DNA from 2 places in the Streptomyces glaucosporus genome. Region 2 is predicted to be linked to the other one. Evidence: predicted binding sites of a transcription regulator. Region 2 holds the regulator's gene; the other holds the start of a gene.

Region 1 (15,331 bases), on a different contig from region 2:
TGACGGGCACGGCGGGCCTGCTCCTTCAACTGCTCCCCGGCCCGGCGCATCTCCTCCTTCGCCGTCCGCAGCGACTCCTTGTCCGGCCAGGAGCCCTGGAAAGCCCCCTGGAGAGCCGTCTCCCAGGCTGACTCCCAGCCCTCCCAGCCGGGGAAGGGCTCCTCGTCCCCGGCGCTGAGGTTGCGCCGTGCCTCCTCGCGCACCTCGCGGCGCAGATCGCCGGCCGCACCGCTGACGTCCTCGCGGATGTCGGCGGCCAGGGCCGCCAGCGATTCCCGGATCTCCCGCTCCAGCTCGGTCAACTCGCGTCGGCGGTCGGAGAGTTCGGAACGGCCCGCGTCGGTGAGGGAGTACACCTTGCGGCCGCCCTCGGTGGTGTGGCTGACCAGGCCCTCGGCCTCCAGCTTGGCCAGGCGCGGGTAGACCGTGCCGGCGGAGGGCGCGTAGAGGCCCTGGAAGCGTTCCTCCAGCAGCCGGATCACCTCGTAGCCGTGGCGCGGCGCCTCGTCGAGCAGCTTGAGCAGATACAGGCGCAGCCGGCCGTGGGCGAAGACGGGGGGCATGTCACACGTCCTTACAGGGGGAGGGCCCGGCCGCCGGGACCGTGCCGTCGGGGGTGGCCGGGGCGCCGCCGTCCGCCGGAGGGCGGCGCAGCAGGGCGATCGAACCGGAGACGGTGGTGGCCCGCAGCCGCCCGCTGCCCGCTCCGAGGGTGCCCGTGATCCGCTTGGCCCCCCACTGCCCGGAGACCCGGAGGTCGTCGAAGGCGCAGGAGACGGCGCCGCCGGCGGTGTTGGCGTCGACCACGGTGTCGGCCGGGTGGGGCAGCCGGATGGCGATCTCGCCCGAGACGGAGGTGAGCCGGACGTCGGGGCCCCGGTCCTTCCGCACCGGGTCGAGGTCCAGCACCATGTCGCCGCTGACGGAGTCGGCCCTCACCGACGAGCCGCCGCCGTCGACGACCGTCAGGTCGCCGGAGACGGAGGTGAAGCGCAGATCGCCGGTCACGCCCTGCGCCTCGACGCCGCCGGAGACCGTCTCGGCCCGCACCGGGCCGGTCAGGCCCACCAGCGTGACGCCGCCGGTGACCCCGCGCACGTCGGTGCGGCCCCCGACGCCGGTGACGACCGCGTCGGCCCCGACCACCCTGATCTCGACCCGGATCCCCGGGGGCACGGCGAGCGACACGTCGGCCCGGCGCTGCGGGCCCTTGCGGTCGAGGAGGGTGAGGAAGCCCTTCCAGGGCAGGTCGTCGTACGCGACCGTGAGGGTGCCGTCCTCCAGGGACACCGTGAGCGGAGGGCCTTCGAGGACGCCGATCTCCAGCCGGGTGGCCGGATCGCCGGTGCCGACGACGTTGACCGCGCCGCCCACGACGCGGACCCGCAGTGTGTGAAGGGCCTCGTCGAAGTCGAGCCTGCGCGGCTCGCTCACGGACCACTCGGACCGGCCTGACACGACGGCCTCCCCTGGCTCGGCGTACAACGACATATCGCGTCTACGGTCAAGACGATATATCGCGGTTGCGGGAAGTCAAGAAGCAGTTCCGCCCCGTCCCCGGCGGGAGGGCCGGGGACGGGGCGGACGCGGGGCCGGGGGCGGTCTCAGTCGTCCTCGTCGTCCAGCCGCGCCAGCCAGGTCGCGAGCCGCTCGACGGGCACCTCGAAGTCCGGATTGAGGTCGACGAAGGTCCGCAGCTGCTCGGAGAGCCACCCGAAGGTGATCTCCTCGTCGCCGCGCCGCTGCTCCAGCTCCTCGATGCCGCGGTCGGTGAAGTACATCGGTGCTCCCAAAACGCCAGGTGTCTCTGCTCGGGTCAGCGTATGCGCGCGGGGAGGCGCCCCCGCCGGGCGGCGGGGCGGCCTCCCCGCGCGGCGGGGCCCACCGTACGCACCGTACGGTGGGCCCCGCCGCGTCGGACCGCCTCAGGCCTCAGAGGTCGAAGACCTCGCTGATGAGCTGCTGCTGCTCGGCCTGGTGGCGCTTGGCCGAGCCGACCGCCGGGGACGAGGACGACGGGCGCGAGACCCGGCGCAGCCGGTACGCGCTCGGCGCCTTGCCGGCCCCGATGAACACGTCCAGGTGGTCCACCAGGTTGAGCGCGATGAACGGCCAGGCACCCTGGTTCGCCGGCTCCTCCTGGGCCCAGACGATCTTCGAGGCGTTGCCGTAGCGCGCCATCTCCTCCTGGATCTCCCTGCCGGGCAGCGGGTAGAGCCGCTCCAGCCGGATGATCGCGGTGTCGGTCACGCCCCGCTTCCGGCGCTCCGCGTCGAGGTCGTAGTAGATCTTGCCGGAGCAGAAGACGACCTTGGTGACCTGGGCCGGGTCGACCGAGTCGTCACCGATGACCGGACGGAAGCCGCCCGAGGTGAACTCCTCCGCCCTGGAGGTCGCCGCCTTGAGCCGGAGCATCGACTTCGGGGTGAAGACGATCAGCGGCTTGTGGTGCGGGTTGTGGACCTGCCAGCGCAGCAGGTGGAAGTAGTTCGACGGCAGGGTCGGCATCGCGACCGTCATGCTGTTCTGCGCGCACAGCTGGAGGAAGCGCTCGATCCGGCCCGAGGAGTGGTCCGGACCCTGGCCCTCGTAGCCGTGCGGCAGCAGCAGGGTCACACCGGAGGTCTGGCCCCACTTCTGCTCGGCCGACGAGATGAACTCGTCGATCACCGTCTGGGCGCCGTTGGCGAAGTCGCCGAACTGCGCCTCCCACATCACCAGCGCCTCGGGACGGGCCAGGGAGTAGCCGTACTCGAAGCCCATCGCCGCGTACTCGCTCAGCAGCGAGTCGTAGACGTTGAAGCGGGCCTGGTCCTCCGAGAGGTACAGCAGCGGGGTGTAGTCCTCGCCGGTGTTCTGGTCGATGAGGACGGCGTGGCGCTGGCCGAAGGTGCCGCGGCGGGAGTCCTGCCCGGCCAGCCGGACGGGGACGCCCTCCATCAGCAGCGAGCCGATGGCCAGGGTCTCGCCCATGCCCCAGTCGATCTTCCCTTCCTCCACCATCGCCACACGGCGCTGGAGCTGCGGCAGCAGCCTGGGGTGGACGGTGATCCGCTCGGGGATGTTCACCTGGGACTCGGCGATCCGCTTGAGGACCTCCTGGCCGACGCCCGTCTCCACCGCCACCGGGAACTCCGGCTGCGGGGCCTCGGGTTCGGCCTGGGCCGGGTTGGTGGTGGCCTCCCGGACCTCGGTGAAGACCTTCTCCAGCTGGCCCTGGAAGTCCTGGAGCGCCTGCTCCGCCTCCTCCAGCGTGATGTCGCCCCGGCCGATCAGCGACTCGGTGTAGAGCTTGCGCACCGAGCGCTTCTTGTCGATCAGGTCGTACATCAGCGGCTGGGTGAAGGACGGGTTGTCCGTCTCGTTGTGCCCGCGGCGGCGGTAGCAGATGAGGTCGATCACCACGTCCTTGTTGAACGCCTGGCGGAACTCGAAGGCGAGCCGCGCCACGCGGACGCAGGCCTCCGGGTCGTCGCCGTTGACGTGGAAGATCGGAGCCTCGATCATCCGCGCCACGTCGGTGGCGTACATCGAGGAGCGCGCCGACTCGGGCGGGGCGGTGAAGCCCACCTGGTTGTTGATGACCACGTGCACGGTGCCGCCGGTGCGGTAGCCGCGCAGCTGCGACATGTTCAGCGTCTCGGCCACCACGCCCTGGCCCGCGAAGGCCGCGTCGCCGTGCAGCAGGACCGGGAGGACGGTGAAGTCGGTGCCGCCCTTGCCGATGATGTCCTGCTTGGCCCGGGCCACGCCCTCCAGCACCGGGTCCACGGCCTCCAGGTGCGAGGGGTTGGCGGTGAGCGAGACCTTGATCTTCTCGCCGTCCAGGCCGGTGAAGGTGCCCTCGGCGCCCAGGTGGTACTTCACGTCGCCGGAGCCGTGCATCGACTTCGGGTCGAGGTTGCCCTCGAACTCGCGGAAGATCTGGGCGTAGGACTTGCCCACGATGTTGGCCAGGACGTTCAGCCGGCCGCGGTGGGCCATGCCGATGACGACCTCGTCCAGCCGCGCCTCGGCGGCGGCGTCGAGGACGGCGTCCAGCAGCGGGATGACGGACTCGCCGCCCTCCAGGGAGAACCGCTTCTGGCCGACGTACTTGGTCTGGAGGAAGACCTCGAAGGCCTCGGCGGCGTTCAGACGGCGCAGGATGCGCAGCTGCTCGTCACGCGCCGGCGAGGAGTGCGGGCGCTCGACGCGGTCCTGGATCCACTTGCGCTGCTTGGGGTCCTGGATGTGCATGTACTCGATGCCGGTGGTGCGGCAGTACGAGTCGCGGAGCACGCCCAGGATGTCGCGCAGCTTCATCACCGACTTGCCGGCGAAGCCGCCGACCGCGAACTCCCGCTCCAGGTCCCACAGGGTGAGGCCGTGCTCGGTGATGTCGAGGTCGGGGTGCTTGCGCTGCTTGTACTCCAGCGGGTCGGTGTCGGCCATGACGTGGCCGCGGACCCGGTAGGAGTGGATCAGGTCGAAGACGCGGGCGGCCTTGGTGACGTCGTCGTCGTGGCTGGTGTCGATGTCCTTGAGCCAGCGGACCGGCTCGTAGGGGATCCGCAGCGCCTCGAAGATCTCGTCGTAGAAGCCGTTCTCGCCGAGCAGCAGCTGGTGGATGATCCGCAGGAACTCGCCGGAGGCGGCGCCCTGGATCACCCGGTGGTCGTAGGTGCTGGTCAGCGTCATGACCTTGGAGATGCCCAGCTTGTTCAGGGTGTCCTGCGAGGTGCCCTGGAACTCGGCCGGGTACTCCATCGCGCCCACGCCCAGGATCACGCCCTGGCCGGGCATCAGGCGGGGCACCGAGTGGACGGTGCCGATGCCGCCGGGGTTGGTCAGCGACGCGGTGACGCCGCTGAAGTCCTCCATCGTCAGCTTGCCCGCGCGGGCGCGGCGGACGATGTCCTCGTAGGCCTGCCAGAACTCGAAGAAGGTGAGCGTCTCGGCCTTCTTGATGGCGGCCACGACGAGCTGGCGGTCGCCGTTGGGCTTCACCAGGTCGATGGCCAGACCGAGGTTGACGTGGTCCGGCTTGACGAGGGTCGGCTTGCCGTCCTTCTCGGCGTACGCGTAGTTCATCGACGGCATCGCCTTGAGCGCCTTCACCATGGCGTAGCCGATCAGGTGCGTGAAGGACACCTTGCCGCCGCGGGCGCGCTTGAGGTGGTTGTTGATGACGATGCGGTTGTCGATGAGCAGCTTCACCGGGACCGCGCGCACCGACGTGGCGGTGGGCAGTTCCAGCGAGGCGTTCATGTTGCGGGCGACCGCGGCGGCCGGGCCGCGCAGCGGCACGTACTCGGTCCCGGCCTCCGGCGCCTGCGCGGGCCGGCCGGCGGCCTTGGCACGCCCGGCCGGCTCGCTCTTCGCGGGGGCGGCCGGAGCCGCGGGCTCGGCGGGCTTCTTCTCGGGCGCCGGCGCGGGGGCCGGGGCCGCCTTCCGGGCGGGAGGCGCGGTCTGCGCCGGAGCCTGGGAGGTCTGGGAAGCCTGAGGGGCCTGCGGCTGGGCCGGCGGCTTCGAGGCTGTGGGGGCCGCGGCTCCTCCGGCGGCCTGTCCCGGCTTGTAGTCGGCGAAGAAGTCCCACCAGGCCCGGTCTACCGAGTTCGGGTCCTGGAGGTACTGCTGGTAGATCTCGTCGACGAGCCACTCGTTGGCACCGAAGCCGGCGGAGGGACTCTTTCCCTGCCCGTCCTGGCCGGTGTTGGGAGAACTCGAAGTCTTGGGGGCCTGTGGCGACACGGCGGCAACCGCCCTCTTCCGCTTACCTGTGTTGGTGGACAGCAGAAATAAAGGCTACGCCCCCCGCGCCGTTCGGTGCAGTCGGCATGGGGTCGGCGTCAGGTAAGTCACATCCAGCGGTATGTTTCGGTGCCTCGTTTGACGGGAAACACACCCGGTTCCACGGAATCAGGCGAGGTGGGAGCGGTGGAACGAGCCCGACGGCTCGCTCCTTCGAACCCCGACTCCTCAGACCCTACGTCAACTCCGCTTTGGACGTGTCGCCGGGAAGTGTGACGAGGATCCGGCAGCCGCGCGGGGATTCGGCCACCCGGATCCGCCCGCCGTGCAGATCCACCGCCCAGCGCGCGATGGCCAGCCCCAGCCCCGTGCCGCCGTCGCCGCCCTCCGCCGGGGCCGAGCGGCCGAAGCGCTCGAAGACCCGCTCGCGGTCCGCCTCGGGGATGCCCGGCCCCTCGTCCAGCACCTCCAGCTCCAGCGCCAGCGGGGACCGCCCGGGCCGCGCCCGCACGGTCACCCGGCCGTGGGGCGGGCTGTGCTTGACGGCGTTGTCGATCAGGTTGGCGACCACCTGGTGCAGCCGCTCGGTGTCCGCGTACGCGACCAGGCCCGGCGGGGAGACGTCCAGGTGGAGGTGGACGTCCGTGCGGGAGCGCCCCTCGCCCTTGGTCATGTTGGCCTCCTTGAGCACCCCCGACAGGTACGGCCACACCTCGAAGCGCCGGGTGTGCAGCGGCACCACGCCGTTGTCGAGCCGGGACAGGTCCAGCAGGTGCTCGACGAGGCGGCCCAGCCGCTCGGTCTGCCGCAGCGCGGTGTCCATGGTCGCCGGGTCGGCCCGGGAGACCCCGTCCACCACGTTCTCCAGCACCGCGCGCAGCGCCGCGATGGGGGTGCGCAACTCGTGGGAGACGTTGGCCACCAGCTCCTTGCGGTGCCGGTCGGCGGCCTCCAGGTCGGCGGCCATGAGGTTGAAGGCGTCGGCCAGCTCGCCCAGCTCGTCACGGCGCTGGACGCGGACCCGCCGGCTGTAGTCGCCGCGGGCCATCGAGCGGGCCGCGTCCGTCATCTCGTCCAGCGGCTCGGCCAGGCCGTGCGCCACGAACTGGGTGACCACCAGCGAGGCGATCACCGCGAGCAGGGCGATCACCCGCAGCTCGATGGCCGAGTAGAGCGCGACGATGGTCAGCGCCGTGGTGATCGCCACGGTGACGATCACCAGCGCGCCCAGCGCGGCCTTGACCGACCGCCTGGGGTCCACGGGCCGCAGGTTCTCCCAGAACCGGCCCCACAGGGACTGCCGGGGGACCACGCCCGGCCCGCTCAGGCCCAGTCGGAGGCCGGTGCGGGGGCCTCCAGCGCGTAGCCGACGCCGTGGACCGTGCGTATCCGCTCCGCGCCTATCTTCCGGCGCAGCGCCTTGATGTGGCTGTCGACCGTCCGCGTCCCGGAGGCGTCCGCCCAGTCCCACACCTCGGCCAGGAGCTGCTCGCGGGAGAGCACCGCGCGCGGCGAGTTGGCCAGGCAGACCAGCAGGTCGAACTCGGTCGGGGTGAGGTGGACGTCCTTGCCCGCCACCCGCACCCGGCGCTGGGCGTGGTCGATCTCCAGTTCGCCCAGCCGCAGGGTGCCCGAACGCGGGGAGGCCACGGCGAGGGCGGCCCGCTCGACGCGGCGCAGCAGCACGTGGACCCGGGCGACCAGCTCGCGCATGGAGAACGGCTTGGTCATGTAGTCGTCCGCACCGACCCCGAGGCCGACCAGCATGTCGGTCTCGTCGTCGCGGGCGGTGAGCATCAGCACCGGCACCGGACGCCGGGCCTGCACCCGGCGGCACACCTCCAGGCCGTCGAAGCCCGGCAGCATCACGTCCAGCACCAGCAGGTCGGGCTGCCACGCCTCGGCGGCCTCCACCGCGGCCGGGCCGTCCCCGGCCGTCCTGACCTGGAAGCCCTCGGCGCGCAGCCGCACGGCGATCGCCTCGGTGATCGTGGGGTCGTCCTCCACGACCAGGACCCGGCGCTGGCCCCCCGGGGTGGCCGCCGCGGGGGTGCCGGTGCCGTGCGTCTGCGTGGTGTTCCTGTGGTCCATGCGTCCCAGTCCTGCTGCCTCGGTTCCTTCCAGCAGCGTAGAGGGCCGCGGTGAGGCGCGCTACGCCGGTCGGGTGGCGAGGTGGACCACGTCCGGGACGCCCCGGGCGACGGGGACCTCTTCGGTGCGCACCCGGACGAACCCGGCGTCGCGCAGAGCCTCCTCGAACGCCGCGGACGGCCGCGCGGACCACACGGCCAGCACCCCGCCCGGGGCGAGCCGCCGGGCGCAGGCGGCGAGCCCGGCGGGGGAGTAGAGCGAGCCGTTGTCCTCGGTGACGGTCCAGCCGGGACCGTTGTCGACGTCCAGGCACAGGGCGTCGTACGGTTCGCCGCCGTCCGCCAGGTACGCGGCCAGGTCGGCGCGGACGACCTCCACGCGCGGGTCGGCCAGCGCGCCGGCGGTGATCGCGTCCAGCGGCCCGTCGCGGTGCCAGTCGACGACTGCCTCCTCCCGCTCGACCACCGTGATCCGCCCCCAGCGGGGCTCGGCCGCGGCCTCGGCCAGGGAGAAGCCGACGCCGAGCCCGCCGATCAGCACACCGGGCGCGGGCCGGGGGCCGGAGGCGTCCTCCAGCTCCCGGAGCGCGGCGCGGACCAGCAGCCGCTCGGAGCGGCCGTCGGAGGTGTCCATCAGGAAGCAGCCGTTGGCGATGATCTGGAACAGCTCCCCGTGCCGCCGCAGCACCACCTCGCCGTGGGGGCCCGTCCGGTGGTCCAGGACACGGGGCTGCTCCGCTGTCTCGTACGGGATCGGCATGCGCCTCATCCTGCCGCCGCCGCGCGGGGCGGGCGGGGAGAACGGACGAAGAGGGGGGTTCGCGGCGGAAGGGGCCCGCGGCGGAAGGGCCGCGGTGCGACGGGTGCTCCCGGGCCGCTCCTGGGGTGCTTCCGGGGTGTTTCCGGCGCGGACGCGCGGCATGTGCCGTGATGTTCCGATCGCTCAGGGCGAACACGTGTCGGGGAACACATGCACCGGCTCGGGCATTGAACAGACGTTGAGTCCTCCAAGCTCAATTTGCCTGCCGAGGGAGAGATCATGGCTCTGTCGCCCACAACGCTCACCCTGCCCGTGCTGCCGCTCGACAACGAGGTGGTGCTGCCCGGGATGGTGGTGCCCCTGGACCTGTCGGACGCCGAGGTGCGGGCCGCGGTGGAGGCCGCCCAGTCGGCCGCCGGCAGAGACGGCGGGGGCGGTGAGAACGGGGCGGGACGCGGGGAACGCCCGGAGAAGGGGGAGAAGCCCCGGGTGCTGCTGGTGCCGCGCGTGGACGGCACCTACGCGGGAATCGGCGTGCTCGGCCGCGTGGAGCAGGTCGGGCGGCTGGCCGACGGCGACCCCGGAGCGCTGATCCGCGGCCTGAGCCGGGTGCGGATCGGCGCCGGCACCACCGGGCCGGGCGCCGCGCTGTGGGTGGAGGGCACCGAGATCGAGGAGACCGCGTCCGGCACCGACGGCAGGCCCCCCAGCCCCGGCGCGGTCGCCGAGCTGGTCAAGGAGTACAAGGCCCTGGCGACGACCTGGCTGCGCAAGCGCGGCGCCTGGCAGGTCGTGGACCGCGTCCAGCAGATCGACGACGCCGGGCAGCTCGCCGACAATTCCGGCTACAGCCCGTTCCTGGGCGTCGAGCAGCGGGTGAAGCTGCTGGAGACCGTCGACCCGGTCGAGCGGCTGAGGCTCGCGACGGGCTGGCTCCGGGACCACCTGGCCGAGCAGGACGTGGCCGAGGCCATCGCCAAGGACGTCCAGGAGGGCGTGGACCGGCAGCAGCGCGAGTTCCTGCTCCGCCGCCAGCTGGAGGCCGTCCGCAAGGAGCTGGCCGAGCTGAACGGCGAGTCCGGCGACGAGGGCGACGACTACCGGGCCCGGGTGGAGGCCGCCGGTCTGCCCGGAAAGGTCCGCGAGGCCGCGCTCAAGGAGGTCGACAGGCTGGAGCGCGCCTCCGACCAGAGTCCGGAGAGCGGCTGGATCCGCACCTGGCTGGACACCGTCCTGGAGATGCCCTGGAACGAGCGGACCGAGGACGCGTACGACATCGCCGGCGCGCGCGCCGTCCTGGACGCCGACCACGCCGGGCTGGACGAGGTCAAGGAACGCATCATCGAGTACCTGGCGGTCCGCAAGCGCCGCGCCGAGCGCGCGGCGGACCCGGCCGGCGGAGCCGGCGGGGACGGTGGGGACGGTGGGGCCGGCGGGGAGCGGCCCGGCGGGCGGCGGGCCGGCGGCGCCGTGCTCGCCCTGGTCGGCCCGCCCGGCGTGGGCAAGACCTCCCTCGGGGAGAGCGTGGCCCGCGCCATGGGGCGGAGATTCGCCAGGGTGGCGCTGGGCGGCGTCCGCGACGAGGCCGAGATCCGAGGCCACCGGCGCACCTACGTCGGCGCGCTGCCGGGCCGGATCGTCCGGGCGGTCAAGGAGGCCGGCTCGATGAACCCGGTCGTTCTCCTCGACGAGATCGACAAGGTGGGCAGCGACTTCCGGGGCGACCCGGCCGCCGCCCTGCTGGAGGTCCTCGACCCCGCGCAGAACCACACCTTCCGGGACCACTACCTGGAGGTGGAGCTCGACCTGTCCGACGTCGTCTTCCTCGCCACGGCCAACGTCCTGGAGGCCATCCCGCAGCCGCTGCTGGACCGCATGGAACTGGTGCGGCTCGACGGCTACACCGAGGACGAGAAGGTCGTCATCGCCCGCGACCACCTGGTGCCCCGGCAGCGGGAGCTGGCCGGGCTGGCGGCGGACGAGGTGACGGTCGAGGAGGCCGCGCTGCGCAAGCTGGCCGGGGAGTACACGCGCGAGGCCGGCGTCCGCGACCTGGAGCGCTCCGTCGCGCGGGTGCTGCGGAAGATCGCCACCCGGCACGAGCTGGGGGAGCGCGAACTGCCGTACACCGTCGGCGTGGACGACCTGCGCCCGCTGATCGGCCGCCCGCACCACACCCCCGAGTCCGCCCAGGACTCGGCCGAGCGGCGCACGGCGGTGCCGGGCGTGGCCACCGGACTGGCGGTCACCGGCGCGGGAGGCGACGTGCTGTACGTCGAGGCGTCGCTGGCCGACCCGGAGACGGGCGGCTCGGGGCTGACCCTGACCGGCCAGCTCGGCGACGTGATGAAGGAGTCCGCCCACATCGCGCTCTCCTACCTGCGCTCGCGCGGCGCCGAACTGGAGCTCCCGGTCGGCGACCTGAAGGAGCGCGGCGTCCACCTGCACGTCCCGGCGGGCGCGGTGCCCAAGGACGGGCCGAGCGCGGGCATCACCATGACCACCGCGCTGGCCTCGCTGCTGTCGGGCCGTCAGGTCCGTCCGGACGTGGCGATGACCGGCGAGGTCTCGCTGACCGGCCGGGTGCTGCCGATCGGCGGGGTGAAGCAGAAGCTGCTGGCCGCGCACCGGGCGGGGATCACCACCGTGATCATCCCCAGGCGGAACGAGCCGGACCTGGACGACGTGCCCGAGGAGGTGCTGCGGACGCTGGACGTGAAACTGGTCTCCGACGTCCGCCAGGTCCTGGAGCTGGCGCTGACGCCGGCCGGTACGGAACTGCCCGTCGCGGCCTGAGCCGCCGGGCCGGTACGCGCCCGCCGCCCCGCCCCGCGCGGGGCGGCGGTTCGCGGTGGCGGCCGTCAGAACTCCACCAGCACCGCCGTCGCGTCGTCGTGGACCTTGCCGCGGGGGAAGGCCGTCCCGGCGCGGTCGGCGGACTCGGCGGCGCGCACCCGGGCGATGAGCGACCGCGGCCCCTCCGCGCGGAGCACCGCCATCAGCCCGGCCCAGTCGCCCAGGCGGAAGGTCTCCGCCCAGCGGGTGACCCCGTCGCTCAGCGCGGCCAGCGCGCGCACCCGCTCCCGCGGCACGGTTCCGGTCACGGCGCGGGAGGCCGCCTCCGGATCGGCCGCCGCGGTGAAGAAACCGCCCTCCGCGTTGCGCAGCCCCTCCAGGTACGCGGCGCGCTCCGCCGGCGGCAGCGCCCGCGCGGCGGGCCGCAGTCCGTCCAGCCGGGTGTCGAGCACGGGGGTCACGGAACCGTCCGGGCCCTCCAGCAGCAGCGCCGAGTCGGAGAGCACCAGATACTCGACGGCCGACTCGTCCCAGCGGACCAGCACCACGGTTGCCTGCGGCGTGCGAGCGTGAGAAAGGTCACAGCCCGGGCCGTGCGCGCGGGCCGTCCGCCCGATGGCCTCCGCGAGGCACTGGGCCAGCGTCCTGTCCCGCCGCGAACCGGACAGTTCGAGCAGCGTTCCGCCGAGGCGGGTCACGTACCAGGGCACGCCGTGGTCGCAGCCGACGTCCCGGGGCGGCGGAGTCACCCCGTCCAGCACCACCAGCGCTCCGCCGCGTCCTGCCGCAGGTAGGGCTGCCGACGCGTAGTCCTCGTTGGGGATCCGCGGGCTGCCGGGCTCGCTCGCCATCTCGATCCGCATGCGCGCCAGTCTGCCGGAGGGCCCGCGGGCGGGCGGCGGCAAGGAGCGGAACGGAGCGGAACGCCACCGGGGCACCGTCGTGACCTGCGGTTCCCGCCGGACTTCCACCGGAATGGGGGCGTCCGCGAAATGAAGGGCGAGCATCTTGCCAAAACCCCGGACGGATTTCCATCCCCCACCCGGCGTGTGGTCAAACTGTCGACCGGGCCGGAGTTGTTCGGCAACTCCTTGGTGATGTTCACTCCTTCGAGTGGCCCGGCACAGGGAACCGCCCCAATCCTCACGGCAGCGCTGGAAAGGTCGGTCGCCGCAGGTGAGCGCGGACGGGCGCGGTACGGTCCCTTGCCGCACACGTTGGACTGTCGCGTTCCGGGCAGGACCGGGACGGCGGAACGAGATTGCGAGCGCGGGTGGGGAAGAAGCGACTCCGGGGCAGCCGGCAGAACCAGCAGGACACCACGGTCTCCACGGCGGCCTCCACGGTCTCCACGTCCGCGCGCAGGGCACGGGTGCGCAACCGGCTGCTGGTGTCGGTCACCCTGTGCGCCGTCGCCGTCCTCGCCGCGGGCGCGCCCGGAGTGGCCACCGCCTCCCACGACCTGACGGAGTCCCAGCGGCTGGTGGACCGCGCCGACCTGGGCCTGCGAGCGATCTCCCTCTCCCACGCCCTCGCCGACGAGCGGGACGCCGTCGTCCGCCGCGCGGCCGCGGCCGCCGGTGACGGAACCGGAAACGGAGCGGGGGACCCGGGGGCCGCCGGGAACGAGGCGCTCCCCGGAGACCCGGGCCTCCCCGGCAGCGAGGGCCTCCCCGCGGACCAGGGGACCGCCGGGGACCAGGCGACCCCCGAAGGCGGGAAGGCCTCCGAGGCCGGGGGACCCACCGGGGCGGAACGCGCCCGCGTGGACAGCCGGATCCGCGAGCTGCGCGCCGACGCGCCCGCCGGCGTGCGGCGACTGCTGGAGGAGTTCCCCGCCGTCCGGAAGCGGGCCCTGGCCGGGCGGAGCGACGCCGGGGAGGCCTACGACGCCTACACCCGGGTCATCCAGTCCCTCGGCGGCATCACCGCCGCCACCACCCGGGCCCTGCCGGGCCGGGCGGAGAACGCCACGGCCGACGCGCTCCCCGACCTCGGCCGCGCCGCCGAGCAGGCGTCCGCCGCCCGCGGACTGCTGCTGGCCGCGCTGGCCGCCGGAGGCGCACAGCCGGAGCTGACCGCGGCGGGCCAGCAGGCCCACCTGCGCGAACAGGCCGCCCTGGCCGACTTCCGGCAGACCGCGCGGGCCGCCGACCGCGACGCGTACGACAGGACGGTCACCGGCACCGACGTCACCCTGGCCGAGCGCTACCTCGCCCGCCTCACCGACCAGCCGCGGCTGGACGCCCGGGACCTGCAACTGAACCGCGCCCGCGTCGGGACCGCGCTGAACGCCCGCGTGGACCGCATGCGCAGCATGGAGTCCTCGCTGGCCGTCGCCGAGGTGGAGCGGCTGAGGAAGCTGCGCGACGACGACCTCACCGCCCTGGAACTGCGCATCGCCCTGCTGGGGATCTGCCTGCTGCTGACGGTCGGCATCAGCGTCCAGACCGCCCGGTCGACGACCCGGCCGCTGGCCGTCCTCAGGCTCGGAACCCAGCGGGTCGCCGACGACCCGGTGGGCCAGGAGCCGGTGGCGTACAAGGGGCGCAACGACGAGTTCGCCGACGTCGTACGCGCCGTCAACCGGCTGCGAGAGGCCGCCGTCGCCCTGCACGAACGCGCCGGCGAGGCCGAGGCCCAGGCCGTCGAACTCGCCGCCGAGCGCAAGCGGCTGCAGCGCGAGCTCACGGCCATGGGCGAGCGGCTGGAGGGCGGGAGCGGCGTCTCCCACGGCACGTTCGTCCATCTCGCGCTGCGCACCCTGGGTCTGGTGGAGCGCCAGCTCGCCCTCCTGGACGGCATGGAGCACCAGGAGAAGGAGCCGGAGCGGCTCGCGGCCCTCTTCAAGCTCGACCACCTCGCCACCCGGATGCGGCGCCACAGCGAGAACCTGCTGCTCCTGGCCGGAGCCGAGCATGCCACCGGCCAGGTGGAGCCGGTGCCGCTGCTGGACGTGCTGCGCGCGGCGATCAGCGAGGTCGACCGCTACGAGCGGGTGGAGCTGACCGGACTGCCCCAGCACGCCCAGGTCTCCGGCCCCGCCGCCGGCGACGTCAGCCACCTGATCGCCGAACTGGTCGACAACGCCATGGCCTTCTCCCCGCCGGAGAGCGGGGTGCGGCTCTCCGGCTGGAAGCTGGAGAGCGGCGAGATCGTGCTCTCCGTCCAGGACGAGGGCATCGGCGTCACCTCCGAGCGTCTGGCCGAACTCAACGCCCAGCTGGCGGGCGAGCACCAGGGCGGCCCGGAGGACGACAGCGCGCTGGGCATGGGCCTGTACGTGGTGGCCCGCCTCGCCGCGCGGCACAGGATCAAGGTGGAGCTGCGCGAGCAGGAGCAGGGGGGCATCGCCGCGGTCGTCGTCCTGCCGAAGGCCCTGCTGCCGGACCGTCCGATGCCGGGGGCGGCCGTGAAGGCCGCCGTGGGCGAGGTGCCGGTCCTGCCGGGCACGGTCGCCGAGGCCAACGACAACGCGCTGCCGTCCCGCAAGTCCCGGGCGGAGAAGACGGAGGACGCGGAAAACGCGGCGGACGCGGAAAACACGGCGGACGCGGCGGACGAGGACGCCGGGGCGTCCGGGCCGGCGGAGCCCGCGGGGTCCGCCGGGGAGTCCGGGGCACCGGAGGAGTCCGCCCCCGCCGAGCACGGCCGGACCGAGGACGAGGCGCCGGTTCCCGGCCCCCTCCCGGAGGAGGAGTCCGCCCCCGCCGGACGGACCGTCACCGCCAAGGGGCTCCCCAAGCGGACCCCCCGGACCGTGCCGACCGGCGCCTCGGTCCCCCGTCCCCGCGCGGGCGGGCTGAAGGCCGAGGAACTGCGGCGGCGGCTCGGCGGCTTCCAGCAGGGCGCCCGGGAGGGCCTGCGGGAGGCGGAGGCCCGGATCGCCGCGGAGGAGAGCGGCCGAGCGAAGCCGACCGGTACGGGCGGCACTGTTGAGGAGGCACGGAAG
Region 2 (15,331 bases):
CAGCAGCGGGCGGACGTAGCCGTCCAGCTTGTCCTTGGGGCAGTGGTCGGTGTGGAGGGCCACGTTGACCGGGTACTTCTCGGCGACCACGTGCGCGAACTCGGCCAGCGCCACCGCGCCGGTCACCATGTCCTTGTTGTACTGGCCGCCCAGGAACTCCGCGCCGCCCGTGGAGATCTGGATGATGCCGTCGCTCTCCGCCTCGGCGAAGCCGCGCAGCGCGGCGTGGAGCGTCTGCGACGAGGTCACGTTGATGGCGGGGTAGGCGAACTTGCCGGCCTTCGCCCGGTCGAGCATCTCGTTGTAGACCTCGGGGGTTGCGATGGGCATCTGTCCGCTCCTTGATGGTCTGCGAAAAGTGTTCGGCTCTGGTGTGGGTCAACGGATCGACGTCATCGTCGTCCCCATCCTCCCAGACCTGCGCGAATGATCCACCCCCGCGCCCCGGGACGGGCGGAGGAGTCTCCCGCGCCGTCACCGGAGGGGCCGGGCTGCCGGGCCCGTGCCGCGACACACGGGGATGCTTTCGCTCCCTCACGCACCACGGAGGGTCACCGTTTCACGTGAAACGGTGACCCTCCGGACGTCTCGCGCCCTCGTGCCAGGGCGCGGAACGGGTCACTCCAGACCCAGGTCCTCCAGCCCGAACGCCTGGAAGTACGGCAGGCCCGCCTTCTCGATCGCCGGGGCCGCGCCGCGTTCGACGATCACGGCCACGCCCACGACCTCCGCTCCCGCCTCCCGCAGCGCCTCGACCGCCGTGAGCACCGAGCCGCCCGTGGTGGAGGTGTCCTCGACGGCCAGCACCCGGCGGCCCGCCACGTCCGGGCCCTCGATCCGGCGCTGGAGGCCGTGGGCCTTGCCCTGCTTGCGGACGACGAAGGCGTCCAGCTTCCGTCCGCGCGCGGCGGCGGCGTGCAGCATGGCGGTGGCCACCGGGTCGGCGCCGAGGGTCAGGCCGCCCACCGCGTCGTACTCCACGCCGGCGGTCAGGTCGAGCATCACCTGGCCGACCAGCGGCGCGGCCTCCCCGTCCAGGGTGATCCGGCGCAGGTCCACGTAGTAGTCGGCCTCCTTGCCGGAGGAGAGGGTCACCCTGCCGTGGACCACGGCCTTGTCCTTGATCTGCTGCAGCAGCTTCTCGCGCGCGTCGCTCATGCCGACGAGCCTAAGCCAGCCCCCGCGCCCCCCGGACCAGCCCTTCAGGCCAGGGAGCGCCACGTCCAGTCCGTGGTGACCTCCAGCGGGTCGATGGGCGTGACCAGGCGGGGGTGGGTGTTGAGTCCGTTGGGCGGGCCGGTCTGGGGCTCGACGCAGACGGCCTCGGCCTGCTGGTCGTAGACCACCACCCACTCGGTGCGGCTGGTGACCTTCAACTCCAGCTCCCCGGGCCAGGTCAGCGTCACGTCCACCCCGTCGGGCATCCCGAAGCAGTCGTCCCAGGGGCCGGGCCCCGGCTCGACGCGGCGGCCGGTGGGGAGGTGGTCCTCGCCGCGCTCCTCCTGCCAGGCGGGGGCGAAGTCCAGGGTGACGTCCTGTCCGCCCCGGCCGAGGTTGCGCAGGAACCAGGGGTGCCAGCCGGCCTGGGCCGGAAAGGAGTCCCCGAACGTCTCCACGCCCAGGGTGAGGGTGAGTCCGCCGCCGTCCCCGGCCAGCTCCACCACCTGGGTCACCCGGCCCGGCCAGGGCCAGGGGTCGGCGAGGTCGCAGTAGAAGGACGCGCTCAGCTCGTCGACGCGGGCCGTGCGCCAGGGGCGTCCGCGCACGAGGCCGTGGATGGCGTGGTCGCCGGCGTTCACGGGCATCCGGTGAAGCTCGCCGCCGTTGCGGAACTGTCCGTTCCTGGTCCGGCCGCACCAGGGCGCCATCACGAACGAGCCGTATCTCTCGCCCTGCCGCAGCACCTCCGTGCCGCCGATGCGCAGCGAGGCGATCCGGCAGCCGTGCTCCGGCTCGACGGTCACCTCGGCGTCGCCGGCCCGCAGACGCACTCCGCTCTCTGTCTCATGCACCGTCACACCACCGACCCTAAACCGCGTCGGTCAGCGGCGTCGCCTGAGCATCCGGCCGATGACGACCGCGGAGACCAGCACCAGTGCCGCCGGGGCGGCCCAGCGCAGCACGGCGAGGGCGGAGGAGGCGGACTCGGGCGGGGGGACGGGGGCGTAGCGGCCGCGCGGCGGGGCGTGGTCCACTTCCTCGGCGCTGCGTCCGATCATCGTACGGCGGGCGTGGGCCGCCTCGGCCTCGGCGGGCGACGGCCCCTCGCCGAGGCCGTCGCCGAAACCACCGAAGTCGTCGGGGCCGCCGAAACCGCCGAAGTCCCCCTCGAACCCCTCGTCCCCGCCGTCCCCGGCGTCCCTGCCGGCGAGGTCGTCGCCGAAGCCTCCACCGGGCCCGCCGTCGAACGCGGCGTCGCTCTCCGGGTCGAGCGAGGACGGCGGGACCTCGACGTCGAAGACGCTTCCGGACCGCGCCCCCTCCCCCGGTTCCTCCGGGTTCTCCCGCTCGTCCGGCTCGTTCCGCGTCTCCGGTTCCTCCGGTTCCTCCGCGGCCCCGGCGCGTTCGGCGTCCCGTTCCCGGGCGTCCGCGGAGCCGGGGGTCTCGGGCGCGGGGATGCCGGGGATCACCGGCTCGTTGTCGTCGGGCTCACCGATGCCGCCGGTCCCGGCGGCCGGGCCGGGCGCGTCCACCGGGGACACCGGGTCGTCCGCCATGCTCGCGGCCAGCTCGCTGCCGAAACGGTCCAGCAGGCGGCGTCCCGCGCTCTCCCGCTGCTTCTCCTCGAACTCCGTGATCCGGCCCGTGCCGCGCAGTTCCGCGGTGCAGGCGAGCACCGTGCCCTCGCCGTCGCCGGCCGGGCGCGGCACGGCCGTCAGGGTCAGCTCCACCGAGCCGTCGCCCCGGGCCTCGGCGCCCTCGCCCCCGACCGTGTACCGCTCGTCCCCGCTCCCGCCGTCCGCTCCGCGCATCTCGTGCGTCAGGCGCAGGCCGCCGCGGTAGGTGATGCTGGAGCCGCCGATCCGCACCCGCAGCCGGCCCCTGAGGGACACGCCGTCCCCGGCCTCCGCCTCCGACGCGTCCGGCTGGAGTCCCGGGACGCAGCGCGCGACGCGCTCCGGTTCGGCGAGCGCCGCCCGTACGGCCCCGACAGCGAACGGAACGTACACCTCATGCTCCATGGGGCGGAGCCTACCCAGTACACCCCCCGCCAGTGCCCGGTCCGTGCGGACACGGCACGTCGCGCCTCCCGCCGCCGCTCCGGCCCTCACCCCCGGTAACGCGGGCGCGTCAGGGTGGAGGGGGGCAGGCCGGCGACGCGGTCCGCCGCCGCGCGTGCGGCGGCGCGGCGGAGGTCCTCCGGACCGACGGCGCGCGGACGCGGGCCGTCCGGCGGGAGGCCGAGGGGCGGGCCGGCGTCCCGCGCCGCCAGGACGAACCCCCAGTGGGCGGACCGTCCGGACTCCGGGGGCCGCGTGTGCCCGGGCCCGGCGCAGGAGCCGGGGAGCCGCCCGTCCACCGCGTAGGGGGTGGTGCCCAGTCCCGCGGACCGCACCGTGGCCTCCACCGTCCAGTAGGTGTGCGGGTCCTCCCCGGGTGGGCCCGCGTGCACCGCCAGCCGCCCCCGTCCGGCGAGGGCCCGGCCCGCCAGCCCGAAGAACTCCTGGGAGTAGGGCCGGGGGTCCGCCGCCGAGGCGGGTCCGGGGAGATCGACGACGATCACGTCGTACGGCTGCCGCCCGGACTCCGGCCAGGAGCGCAGCCAGTCGAAGACGTCGCCGGTCTCGACCCGCACCCGGGGGTCGTCGAGGGAGTGGCGGTTGAGGCGTCCGAGCAGGGCGTCGGCGCGGGCCAGTCCGACCACCCCGGCGTCGGGCTCCACCAGGGTGACCGAGCCGACGGCGGGGTGGCGCAACACCTCGCGCAGCGCGAGGCCGTCGCCGTCACCCAGGACCAGCACCCGGCCGTGCGGCCCGGCGGCCATGGCCGGGTGGACCAGCGCCTCGTGGTAGCGCCGTTCGTCCCGGGAGCACATCCGCAGGCGGCCGTCGACGAACAGGCCGACTCCCCTCCGCCCCGTTCCGTCCGCGGGGGGACCGTTCTCGACCAGCACGATCCGCCGGCCGTCGGTGGTCACCGCCGACCGCACCTCGCCCCCGTACACCGCCCGGCGCGCGGCCTGTTCGAAGGGCCCGACGACGGTGGTGCCGGCGATCAGCAGCACGGTGATCGCGGTGTTGACCAGGAGCAGGGCGCGGCGGGCGCGCCGGGAGAGGTCCCCGCGGAACAGCCCCAGCACCATCGCGCAGCCCACGGCGGCGTTGACCGCCCCGACCAGCAGGGCTCCCGAGATCTGGCCCAGCAGCGGCAGCAGCAGGAAGGGGAAGGCGAGTCCGCCGACGAGGGCGCCCACGTAGTCCGCGGCGAACAGGTCCGCGACCGCTCCGCCCGCGTCCTGCCTGCGGATCCGCTGGATGAGGGTCATCAGCAGCGGCATCTCGGCGCCGATGAGCACTCCGATGACCAGTGCGAAGCCGATCAGCGGGGCCCGGGATCCGCCGAACCAGGCGAAGCACCCGTACAGCGCCATCGCCGAGCCGCCCCCGACCAGGGCCAGCAGCGCCTCGACCGCTCCGAAGCCCGCAGCCGCTCGGACGCGCAGCCGCTTGGCGAGCAGCGCGCCCAGGCCCATCGCGAAGACCATCACCGACAGCACCACGGAGGTGTTGGTGACGGAGCCGCCCGCCAGATGGGAGCCCATGGCCACGAGGACGAGCTCGTAGACGAGCCCGCAGGCGGCGCAGACGAAGACCGCGGCGAGGACGAGGAAGCGGCCGACCCCGGCCGGTACGGGCAGCCCGGCCGTGGCGCGGTGCGGCGCGTGCCCGGCCGGCCCCGCCTGCGCGGAAGCGGACGTTTCGATCATGTTGTGAACGCTACGTGACTTCAAACGCACAGCCTGTCACCCACGAGGGTGCAATGGTTAGCACAAACGGCCGCACAGGCGTCTTGCGAGCGGCTCCACGCCGGGTGCGCGCCGGATACGCGCGGTGCGCACCGGGCTCACACGCCCGCCGGCTCCCGCACCCGCGTCCCCACCCGGGTGTGCGTCACGACGAGCTTCCCCTCCTGCGGGTAGGCGTGCCAGGTCCGCCAGTGCACCTGGCCGCCGAGGCGCTGCACCAGCAGGGCGGTGAAGGCGTGCGGGCTGCCGGGGAAGGTGCCGGCCAGGCCGTGCGGGTGGTCCGCGACGAGCGCGAGCAGCTCCTGCGCGCGTCCCGCGAAGGAGCCGCCGGAGAGTCTCTCGACGCGTGCCGCGAACGCGTACTCCCAGTCGTCGATCCGCTTGGACACGCCCAGTGGCAGCGGTGTCCTGCTGCCGGGCATGCATGCCACGGTCTCGGAGCAGACGGTGCCGTCCGCACCGCTGAGCAGTACTTGGTGGGAGGCGCCGAGCAACCTCAACTGCACGTGGAGGCCGGACAGTTCGAGGTCCAGCTCCGCCAGCGCGGGCAGGGGCTCGCGTCCGAGTGCCCAGGCGAGGTCGCCGGCGCGGGTGTCGGAATAGGGGGTCTTCAGGGTGGTGAGCATGGAACGGCTCCGCAAGCACGCAGTGGGAGTGGGCCGGCCCGCCCCTCGCAGATGGCCTGAAAGAGAGCCCGAGAGACCGTCTGTGCGCCGGTTCGTGCCCACGTGTGGTTCGGGTGTACGAAGTCACCGAACCATGGAATGCATACCGCTCACAGGCTTTTCACACAATCTCGTCAGCATTCCATGCCAACGGGGGTCTATCAGGTCAGATGTTCTCCCCGGCGTTCTGCAACCGCCGTACGAGTGAACGAGTATCAGCCACCGCAGCCCCCGCCGCAGCCGCCTCCACCACAACCGCCACCGCCGCCGCATCCGCCGTGCGACGAGCCGCTCCCGCGGGACGAACCGGCCCGGAGCCACCAGGCGCCGGAGGAACCGCCGGCGCCCGGGTGGCGGCGGTCGCGCCGCTCGTTCACGAGCCCGCGGGCCGTCAGACCGGCCACGAACAGAAACGGAAAGACGAACAGCACAGCGATCAGGACGAGTTCCATGGCGCCCCCCTTGTCCACGCACTCCCCCGTGCGGGGCCTGCCCTCACGATGCCCCGGCCCCGCACGGCTCAAAGCGGAATTGAGCGAACCCAGAGGATTGGACGGAGGGCGTCCGGAACGGCCGTCAGTCGCCGCCGCCCCCGCCGCAGCCGCCCCCGCCGCCGCCCCCGTCCGACGAGCCTCCGTCGGACGATCCCCCGTCGGCCCACCAGCCGAAGAAGGAGCCGCCGTCGGAGCCGTCACCGCCTCCGCGGGAGGTCTTGCGGCGGCCGCTCCTCCGGGCCGAGACGGCCACGGCGATGATCAGCAGCACGAACAGCGCGACGAGCGAGAAGACCAGGAACCTCATGGTGCCCCCTTGTCCACACATTCCCCCGTGCGGGGCTTGCGGCCACGATGCCCCATCGCTGACCTGCGGGAAACGGAGTTGAGCAAGTCCAGAGGTTCGGCCCGGGGCGTCCCCGCCGTACGGCCGCCGCGGCGGCCGTACGGGTCACGGCGGGGTTGAGGAAGTCCGGCGGTTCGGCGGAGGATGTCCGGCATGACCGCCTCCGGACGACCGCTGCTCAACCGCCGCCTGGCCGCATTCGGCACGACGGTCTTCGCCGAGATGTCGGCGCTGGCCGTCCGGACGGGGGCGATCAACCTCGGCCAGGGCTTCCCCGACACCGACGGGCCCGAGTCCGTCCGGGAGGCCGCCGTCCGCGCCCTGCGCGACGGCCGCGGCAACCAGTACCCGCCCGGCCCCGGCGTCCCCGAGCTGCGGGCCGCGATCGCCGAGCACCAGCGACGCTTCCACGGCCTGGACTTCGACCCCGACACCGAGGTCCTGGTCACCGCCGGCGCCACCGAGGCCATCGCCGCCGCGCTGCTGGCCCTGCTGGAGCCGGGGGACGAGGTCATCGCGTTCGAGCCGTACTACGACTCCTACGCCGCCTGCATCGCCATGGCCGGCGCGGTGCGCGTCCCCCTCACCCTCCGCGCCCCCCGCTTCCGCCCCGACCTGGACGCCCTGCGGGACGCGATCACCCCCCGCACCCGGCTGCTCCTGCTGAACTCCCCGCACAACCCCACCGGCACGGTCCTCACCCGCGAGGAGCTGACCGCGATCGCCGGGCTGGCGGTGGAGCACGACCTCCTCGTGGTGACCGACGAGGTCTACGAGCACCTGGTCTTCGACGGCGAGCACGTGCCGCTGATCTCCCTGCCCGGCATGCGCGACCGCACGGTGTCCATCTCCTCCGCGGGGAAGACCTTCTCCTTCACCGGCTGGAAGGTCGGCTGGGTCACGGCGTCCCCGCCCCTGGTCACGGCCGTGCGGACCGCCAAGCAGTACCTCACCTACGTCAGCGCCGGCCCGTTCCAGTACGCCGTCGCGGAGGCGCTGCGCCTCCCGGACGCGTACTTCACCGCCTTCCGCGAGGACCTGCGCGCCAAGCGGGACGTCCTCGCCGACGGGCTCGCCGACGCGGGCCTGGAGGTGTTCCGCCCGCAGGGCACGTACTTCGTCACCACCGACATCGCCCCGCTCGGCGAGAAGGACGGCCTGGCCTTCTGCCGGAGCCTGCCGGAGCGGTGCGGCGTGGTCGCCGTCCCCAACGCCGTCTTCTACGACGACCCGGACGCCGGCCGCGCCCAGGTCCGCTTCGCGTTCTGCAAGCGCGAGGAGACGCTGCGGGAGGCGGTGTCCCGTCTGCGGCGGCTGCGGGACGGCTGAGCGCCCGCGGGGGCACGGAGGACGCGCGGCGGCCCCGGGCGCACGGGGAGTGCGCCCGGGGCCGTGCGGAGGTGTCCCGGGATCCCGCGGGGGCCGGGGTCAGCCCTCGCCGTCGGAGTCGCCGGGGCCGTCGGAGTCCACGTCCTTGGCCAGGCCGAGCTGCTCCACCAGCCACCGGTCGAACTCGACCGAGGCCCGCACCCAGCTCACCGTGCTGGAGACGAAGTGCTCCAGCGAGACGCCGACGCCGATCAGCATCTGGGCCTCGCCGATCAGGCGGACCGTGCCGTCGTCGTGGGTGTGGGTGTAGACCTTCGGCCAGAGCGTGCGGCGGTTCCAGTCGTCGATCAGCTCCAGGAGGCGGGTCTTGTCCTCGATGGAGTGCGGGCGGTCGTAGAACGTCCGGACGGAGAAGATCTGCTGCTCCTCCTCCCCCCGGAACATGAAGTAGGTGCGGAACTCCTCCCACGGCGCCGCGAGGTCACCCTCGTCGTCGACGACGTACTTCAGCTCCATCTGGTCGAGGAGCTGCTTGACCAGGTCCTGGTCGGGGACGATGGGACCGGCGGGTCCCGTCGGCTGCTTCTCGGGCTGCTGGCCCCCGAAGTTCGGAATCGAGGACGGGTCGATGCTCACCGTGGATTTCCCTTCATACGATTCCTGCCATCCTCCCCTACCCCGGCCCGGGGATGGCAAGCCCGGACATGCGGCTTCGTCCATCAGCGTCCGTCGGCGTCCGTCGGACTGGTGCGATCGGACGGTACGGAGCAGGGGAGGCGGCGGACGGAGGGATCCCCCGGCGGGCGGTGCCGCTACCGCACCGCGCCGATGGCCAGGCCCTCCTGCTCCGGGTCCACGTCGACGCGGACGGTGTCGCCGTCGCGGACCTCGCCCGCCAGGATCTCCCGGGCGAGCTGGTCGCCGATCGCCGTCTGGACCAGGCGGCGCAGCGGCCGGGCGCCGTAGGCGGGGTCGTTGCCCTCCACCGCCAGCCAGTCCAGCGCGGCCTCGGTGACGTCCAGGGCGAGCCGCCGGTCGGCGAGGCGCCGGGAGAGGGCGTCGATCTGGAGCTTCGCGATGCGGCGCAGCTCCTCGCCGCTGAGCGCGGAGAAGATCACCAGGTCGTCCAGCCGGTTGAGGAACTCCGGGCGGAAGGCGGAGCGGACGGTCGCCATGACCTTCTCCCGCTTCTCCTCCTCCTTGGCGAGCGGGTCCATCAGGAACTGGCTGCCCAGGTTGGAGGTGAGGATGAGGATGGTGTTGCGGAAGTCCACCGTCCGGCCCTGCCCGTCGGTCAGCCGCCCGTCGTCGAGGACCTGGAGCAGGATGTCGAAGACCTCGTGGTGGGCCTTCTCCACCTCGTCCAGCAGCACGACGCTGTACGGGCGCCGCCGCACGGCCTCGGTGAGCTGGCCGCCCTCCTCGTAGCCGACGTAGCCGGGAGGCGCGCCGACCAGCCGGGCCACCGAGTGCTTCTCGCTGTACTCGCTCATGTCGATGCGGACCATGGCCCGCTCGTCGTCGAAGAGGAAGTCGGCGAGCGCCTTGGCCAGCTCGGTCTTCCCGACGCCGGTGGGGCCGAGGAACAGGAACGAGCCGGTGGGCCGGTCGGGGTCGGAGATCCCGGCGCGGGAGCGGCGGACGGCGTCGGAGACGGCCCGGACGGCCTCGTTCTGGCCGATCAGCCGCCTGCCCAGTTCCTCCTCCATGCGCAGCAGCTTCTGGGTCTCGCCCTCCAGCAGCCGCCCGGCGGGGATGCCGGTCCAGGAGGCGACGACGTCGGCGATGTCGTCCGCGCCGACCTCCTCCTTGACCATGGTGTCCTTGCCGCTGGCCTCCTCCTCGGCGGCCGACGCCTCCTCCAGCTCCCGCTCCAGGGCCGGGATCTCGCCGTACAGCAGCTTGGAGGCGGTCTCGAAGTCGCCGTCGCGCTGGGCGCGCTCGGCCTGGCCGTGCAGCTCGTCGAGCTTCTCCTTCAGCTCGCCGACGCGGTTGAGGCCCTGCTTCTCCTTCTCCCAGCGGGCGGTGAGGCCGCGCAGCTCCTCCTCGCGGTCGGCCAGCTCCCGGCGCAGCCGCTCCAGCCGCTCCCGGGAGGCGGCGTCGCTCTCCCCGGCCAGGGCCAGCTCCTCCATCTTCAGCCGGTCCACGGCGCGCTGGAGCTCGTCGATCTCCACGGGCGAGGAGTCGATCTCCATCCGCAGCCGGGAGGCGGCCTCGTCCACCAGGTCGATGGCCTTGTCCGGGAGGAAGCGGGAGGTGATGTACCGGTCGGAGAGGGCGGCGGCGGCCACCAGCGCGCCGTCGGAGATCTGCACCTTGTGGTGCGCCTCGTAGCGTCCCTTGAGGCCGCGCAGGATCGCGATGGTGTCCTCGACGGTGGGCTCGGCGACCAGCACCTGCTGGAAGCGGCGCTCCAGGGCCGGGTCCTTCTCGATCCGCTCGCGGTACTCGTCCAGCGTGGTGGCGCCGACCATCCGCAGTTCGCCGCGGGCCAGCATCGGCTTGAGCATGTTGCCCGCGTCCATCGCCGAGTCCCCGCCGGCGCCGGCCCCGACGACCGTGTGGAGCTCGTCGATGAAGGTGACGATCCGCCCCTCGCTGGACCTGATCTCCGCCAGGACGGCCTTGAGCCGCTCCTCGAACTCGCCCCGGTACTTGGCGCCCGCGACCATCGCGCCCAGGTCCAGGGCGACCAGGCGCTTGTTCTTCAGCGACTCGGGCACGTCGCCCTTGACGATGCGCTGTGCCAGGCCCTCCACGACCGCGGTCTTGCCGACGCCGGGCTCGCCGATGAGCACCGGGTTGTTCTTGGTGCGCCGGGAGAGGACCTGCACCACGCGGCGGATCTCCTGGTCGCGGCCGACGACGGGGTCGAGCCGGCCCTCGCGCGCGGCGGCGGTGAGGTCGGTGCCGAACTTCTCCAGGGCCTTGTAGGTGCCCTCGGGGTCGGGCGTGGTGACGCGCTGCCCGCCGCGGCTGCGCTCGAAGGCGTCGAGCAGCCTGGCGGCGGTGGCGCCCTGCTGCGCGAGGAGCGCGGCGGCCTGCCCGCCCTTGGCGGCCAGGCCGATCAGCAGGTGCTCGGTGGAGACGTAGGTGTCGCCCAGCTCCCTGGCCCGCTGGGTGGCGTCGGCGATGACGGACAGCAGTTCGCGGTCGGGCTGCGGCCGGGCCACGGTGGAGCCCTGCACGCTGGGCAGGGCGGCCAGCAGGCGCTCGGCGCCGGACCGCAGGGCGGCCTGGTCGGCGTCGACGGCCGCGAGCAGGTCCTGGATGTTCTCGTTGTCGCGGCCCTCCAGAAGGGCCAGCAGCAGATGGGCGGGGGTGATGTCCGGGTGGCCTCCGGTGAGGGCGCGGTTGTCGGCCGCGCTGATCGCGTCCCGGCTCCTGTTCGTCAGCTCGGCGTCCACGGGTGCGTGCTCCTCCTGCTGTCGCCAACTCTGCGATGAACCACATGCACTAAGTTGAGTCTAAGGCACTCAAGGCGTGGGCGGGAGAGGAAACGGGATAGTTTCCGGATCATGGCCACGCAATCACGGCGGGACCCCCGGAACCCCGAAGACGCCTACCTCGCCTTCTGGCGCGAACGGCACCTGTGCACCCTGACCACCCTCCGGCCGGACGGAACCCCCCATGTGGTCCCGGTCGGCGTCACCTACGACCCCGGCGCGGGCCTGGCCCGGGTCATCACCCGGCGCGGCAGCGCCAAGGTCGCCCACGTCCTGGCCGGATCCGAACGCCCCGGCGGCGCCCGGGTCGCCGTCTGCCAGGTGGACGGGCGGCGCTGGGCCACCCTGGAGGGCGCCGCGACCGTGCGCACCGACCCCGACGCGATCGCGGAAGCGGTCGCCCGGTACGCCGAGCGCTACCACCGCACCCCGCGCCCCAACCCGGAGCGGGTGCTGATCGAGATCGCCGTGGACCGGGCGCTGGGCAGCGTCTGACCCCGCTCGCCACCGCACCGCCGGCGTCCTGCGACGCCGGCGGTGCGGTGGCGAGCGGCCCGGCGGGCCCGGTGGGACGGCGGCTCAGCGGACGGCGGTCCCGCCGGCGGCCTCCAGCAGCTTCCGCGCCTCCTCCGGGAGAGGACGGCCGAGCACCCGGCCCCGGTCGTCGCCGACCGACATCACGGCGACGACCGTGCCGGACTGGCTCGCCCCGTCGTAGTCCTGGAGCCACGGTCCGCCGCTGGACCCCTGGGTGAGGTCGCAGGACTCCAGCAGCAGCCCGCCCACGTTGGGCTGCCGGGTGTCCCGGCCGGTCAGCAGGGTGGGCGTGCCCGCGCAGTGGCCGAGCGTCTCGCCGTCGTACGGCGCCGCGGCCGGGTAGCCCAGGACGAGGGTGTGCCTGGAGGGGTCGACGGGCTCGAAGTCGATCCGGTTGGCCCCCACCCGCTCCTTGATCGTCCGGCCGTCCTTCTTCTCGACGGTCAGGAACGCGTAGTCGTACGGCAGGGCCTGGGGCAGGCTTCCGCCCTTCCAGGCGGACTCGATGTGCACGGACGTCACGCGCCAGCCGTCCCTGGCGACGTTCGCGGTGCCGTGGCGGTCGTACCCGGGGACGAACCAGGCCTCTTCCCAGCGGGGCTCGCCGGGGTTGTGGACACAGTGCGCGGCGGTGACGACGACGCTCCCGTTGGGTGCGTCCACCACGGCTCCGGAGCAGGTGAGGAGCTGCCCGTCCGGGTAGGTCCCGACGAGCTTCCCGACCGTCCCGACGGTGCCCTGCGGCCAGGGCGCCTGGGACGTCCCGGCCGTGCGCTCCTCCCCGGGGACGGGCCCGGGCGGGTTCGTCGGAGCAGCCCCCAGAAGCGCGGCGGACGTGGCGACGGTGACGGCTGCGGCTATGACTGCGCGTATCTTGGCCATGTCTTCACGCTGCGCTCCGCTTAGGCCATCCGGCCATCCGCACACCGCCGGTCGGGTGACCGGAGGCGGCCGTCCGGGGGATTCCGGACGGCCCCGCCGCATGATTCCGGTCCGGCGGTCCGGCCGGTCCGGTCAGTCCGCGGCCCGCTGGGGGCGCCAGACCACCAGCGCGCTGGACTGCTGCACCTCCTGGTAGGGCACCAGGTCGCGACGGTAGGACGCGTGGACCTGCGCCTCGCGCTGGCGCATGGCCAGCGCCGCGCCCTCCAGCGCCTGCTGGAGCTCGGCCACCTGGGCCTGGAGGGCCGCGACCTGGTTCTCCAGCTCGATGATGCGCTTGATGCCCGCGAGGTTGATGCCCTCGTCCTGCGACAGCCGCTGCACCTGCCGCAGCAGCTGGATGTCGCGGGCCGAGTAGCGGCGGCCGCGCCCCGCGGTGCGGTCGGGGGACACGAGGCCGAGACGGTCGTACTGCCGCAGCGTCTGCGGGTGGAGCCCGGAGAGCTGGGCCGCGACCGAGATGACGTACACCGGTGAGTCGTCCGTCAGCTCGTAGGGGTTGCCGCGCATCCGTCCCTGGCCCTGTCGCCCGCGGCCGTGCCCGTCCATCTCGTCAGTCTCCCTTCGCGGCCTTGAACAGCGCCGCCCGCGGGTCCTCCCCGGCGGTCGCGTCACGGTAGGACTCCAGCAGGTCCCGTGCCTTGTCGCTCAGGTTCTTCGGGACCGTCACCTCTATGGTGACCAGCAGATCGCCCCGGGTGCCATCCTTGCGCACCGCCCCCTTGCCGCGGGCGCGCATGGTCCTGCCGCTGGGCGTGCCCGGGGGGAGCCTGAGGGTGACCGGCGGGCCGCCCAGGGTCGGCACCTTGATCTCGCCGCCGAGCGCCGCCTCCGGGAAGGTGACGGGCACGGTGACCGTCAGGTTGTCGCCCTTGCGGCCGAACACGGGGTGCGGCTCGACGTGCACCACGACGTAGAGGTCCCCGTTCGGTCCGCCGCGCTCGCCCGGCGCGCCCTTGCCCCGCAGCCTGATCCGCTGGCCGTCCGAGACCCCGGCGGGGATGCGGACCTGCATCGTGCGCGAGCTGGTCGCCCGGCCGCTGCCCTTGCAGACCTCGCACGGGTCCTGGGCGATCAGCCCGCGGCCCTTGCAGTCCACGCACGGGTCGGTGAGCGAGAAACCGCCCCCGCCGCCGCGGCTGACCTGCCCGGTGCCCACACAGGTCGGGCAGACCCGGGGGGTGCCGTTCTTGTCGCCGGTGCCCGAGCAGGCCTTGCACGCCGCGGAGCTGGACATCCGCAGCGGCACCGTGGCCCCGTCCACCGCCTCGGTGAAGCTGAGCGTCACCTCGGACTCGACGTCCTGGCCGCGGCGCGGCTGCGTGCGCGTCGTGGTGCCGCCCCGGCCGAACAGTCCGCCGAAGACGTCCCCGAGGCCGCCGCCGAAGCCGCCGGCCCCGCCTCCGCCCGGGGCGCCGCCGAAGAGGTCGCCCAGGTCGAAGTTGAAGCCGCCGCCCGTCCCCGGCCCGGCGCGGAACCCGCCGGAGCCGAAGAGGGCGCGCGCCTCGTCGTACTCCTTGCGGCGCTTGGGGTCGCCCAGGACGTCGTGCGCCTCGGAGATCTCCTTGAAGCGCTCCTCCGCCTGGCGGTCGCCCTTGTTGGCGTCCGGGTGGTACTCGCGGGCGAGCTTCCGGTACGCCTTCTTGATCTCCGCCTCGGTGGCGTCCTTGGGGACGCCGAGGACCTTGTAGTAGTCCTTCTCGACGAAGTCCTTGGTACTCATCCCCGGCGTCCCTCCTCTCGGTCTCTCCTCGCGTCAGCCCTGCTCGGGGCCACCGCTCTCCTCATCAGGTGCCGCTTCCGCCTGCTGTGCCTCGGCCGGCGGCGCCGCCGGCGACTGGGACGACGGCTGCGCGCCCGGCTGAGGCTCGGCGACGCCCACCCGCGCGGGGCGGATCGTGCGTTCGCCGATGCGATACCCGGGCTGGAGGATCTGCACGCACGTCGTCTCGGTGACATCCGGAGAATACGAGTGCATCAGAGCCTCGTGCACGGTCGGGTCGAAGGGCTCGCCCTCCTTGCCGAACTGCTGCAGACCCATCTTCGCCACGACGGTCTCCAGCGATTCGGCCACCGACTTGAAGCCGCCGACCAGTTCGCCGTGGTCCCGGGCGCGGCCGATGTCGTCGAGCACCGGCAGCAGCTCGGTCAGCACGTTGGCGATCGCGGCCTCCTTGACCGCGACCCGGTCCCGCTCGACCCTGCGGCGGTAGTTGGAGAACTCCGCCTGGAGCCGCTGGAGGTCCTGCGTGCGCTCGTTCAGAGCGCTGCGGGCCTGGTCGAGCTGGGCCGTCAGGGCCGCCACCGCGCCGCCGTCACCGGCCTGGTCCCCCGGACCCGCCTCCTCGGCGGGTCCGGAGGGCTGCGCCGGGGCGTCGGCGGGCTGCTCGCCCTGGGCCTTCGGCTCCTGCTGCCCCTGTGCCGGTTCGGTGGGGACGTCGGGCTCCTGCTCGAAGCCCGGGGTCTCCTCCGTCACGCTGCATCACCCTTGGACTTGTCCTCGTCGACGATCTCGGCGTCCACCACGTCGTCGTCGCCGCCCTGGGGGCCGGTGCCGGCGGAGGCGCCGCCCGCGGCCTGCTGGCCCTGCGCATCGGCGTACAGCG

Evidence for each region. The regulator HspR, encoded in region 2, represses chaperone genes until heat shock. The targets are predictions, from matches to a motif close to TTGAGNNNNNNNNNCTCAA.
Region 1: lon (endopeptidase La) is a predicted target of HspR. The motif match lies at 8,822-8,840, and genes of this name have one in related genera.

Annotation. Positions count from the first base shown of each region.
Region 1 covers NZ_BAAATJ010000012.1:17,950-33,280, reverse strand. Annotated here, with positions in the region: gene ABD358_RS14605 (PadR family transcriptional regulator) at 1-563, opposite strand, end outside; gene ABD358_RS14600 (DUF4097 family beta strand repeat-containing protein) at 565-1,458, opposite strand; gene ABD358_RS14595 (DUF6104 family protein) at 1,605-1,781, opposite strand; gene ABD358_RS14590 (multifunctional oxoglutarate decarboxylase/oxoglutarate dehydrogenase thiamine pyrophosphate-binding subunit/dihydrolipoyllysine-residue succinyltransferase subunit) at 1,933-5,733, opposite strand; gene ABD358_RS14585 (HAMP domain-containing sensor histidine kinase) at 5,969-7,045, opposite strand; gene ABD358_RS14580 (response regulator transcription factor) at 7,057-7,824, opposite strand; gene ABD358_RS14575 (spermidine synthase family protein) at 7,885-8,583, opposite strand; gene lon (endopeptidase La) at 8,863-11,379, shown strand; gene ABD358_RS14565 (protein phosphatase 2C domain-containing protein) at 11,445-12,242, opposite strand; gene ABD358_RS14560 (sensor histidine kinase) at 12,653-15,331, shown strand, end outside; gene ABD358_RS14555 (roadblock/LC7 domain-containing protein) at 15,331-15,331, shown strand, end outside.
Region 2 covers NZ_BAAATJ010000019.1:45-15,375, reverse strand. Annotated here, with positions in the region: gene fbaA (class II fructose-bisphosphate aldolase) at 1-330, opposite strand, end outside; gene pyrE (orotate phosphoribosyltransferase) at 619-1,158, opposite strand; gene ABD358_RS19315 (aldose epimerase family protein) at 1,203-2,012, opposite strand; gene ABD358_RS19310 (hypothetical protein) at 2,043-3,182, opposite strand; gene ABD358_RS19305 (polyamine aminopropyltransferase) at 3,269-4,927, opposite strand; gene ABD358_RS19300 (DUF2617 family protein) at 5,065-5,592, opposite strand; gene ABD358_RS19295 (hypothetical protein) at 5,847-6,083, opposite strand; gene ABD358_RS19290 (hypothetical protein) at 6,208-6,432, opposite strand; gene ABD358_RS19285 (pyridoxal phosphate-dependent aminotransferase) at 6,616-7,800, shown strand; gene ABD358_RS19280 (YbjN domain-containing protein) at 7,900-8,436, opposite strand; gene clpB (ATP-dependent chaperone ClpB) at 8,613-11,207, opposite strand; gene ABD358_RS19270 (pyridoxamine 5'-phosphate oxidase family protein) at 11,319-11,741, shown strand; gene ABD358_RS19265 (trypsin-like serine peptidase) at 11,826-12,665, opposite strand; gene ABD358_RS19260 (heat shock protein transcriptional repressor HspR) at 12,798-13,274, opposite strand; gene dnaJ (molecular chaperone DnaJ) at 13,279-14,448, opposite strand; gene grpE (nucleotide exchange factor GrpE) at 14,482-15,201, opposite strand.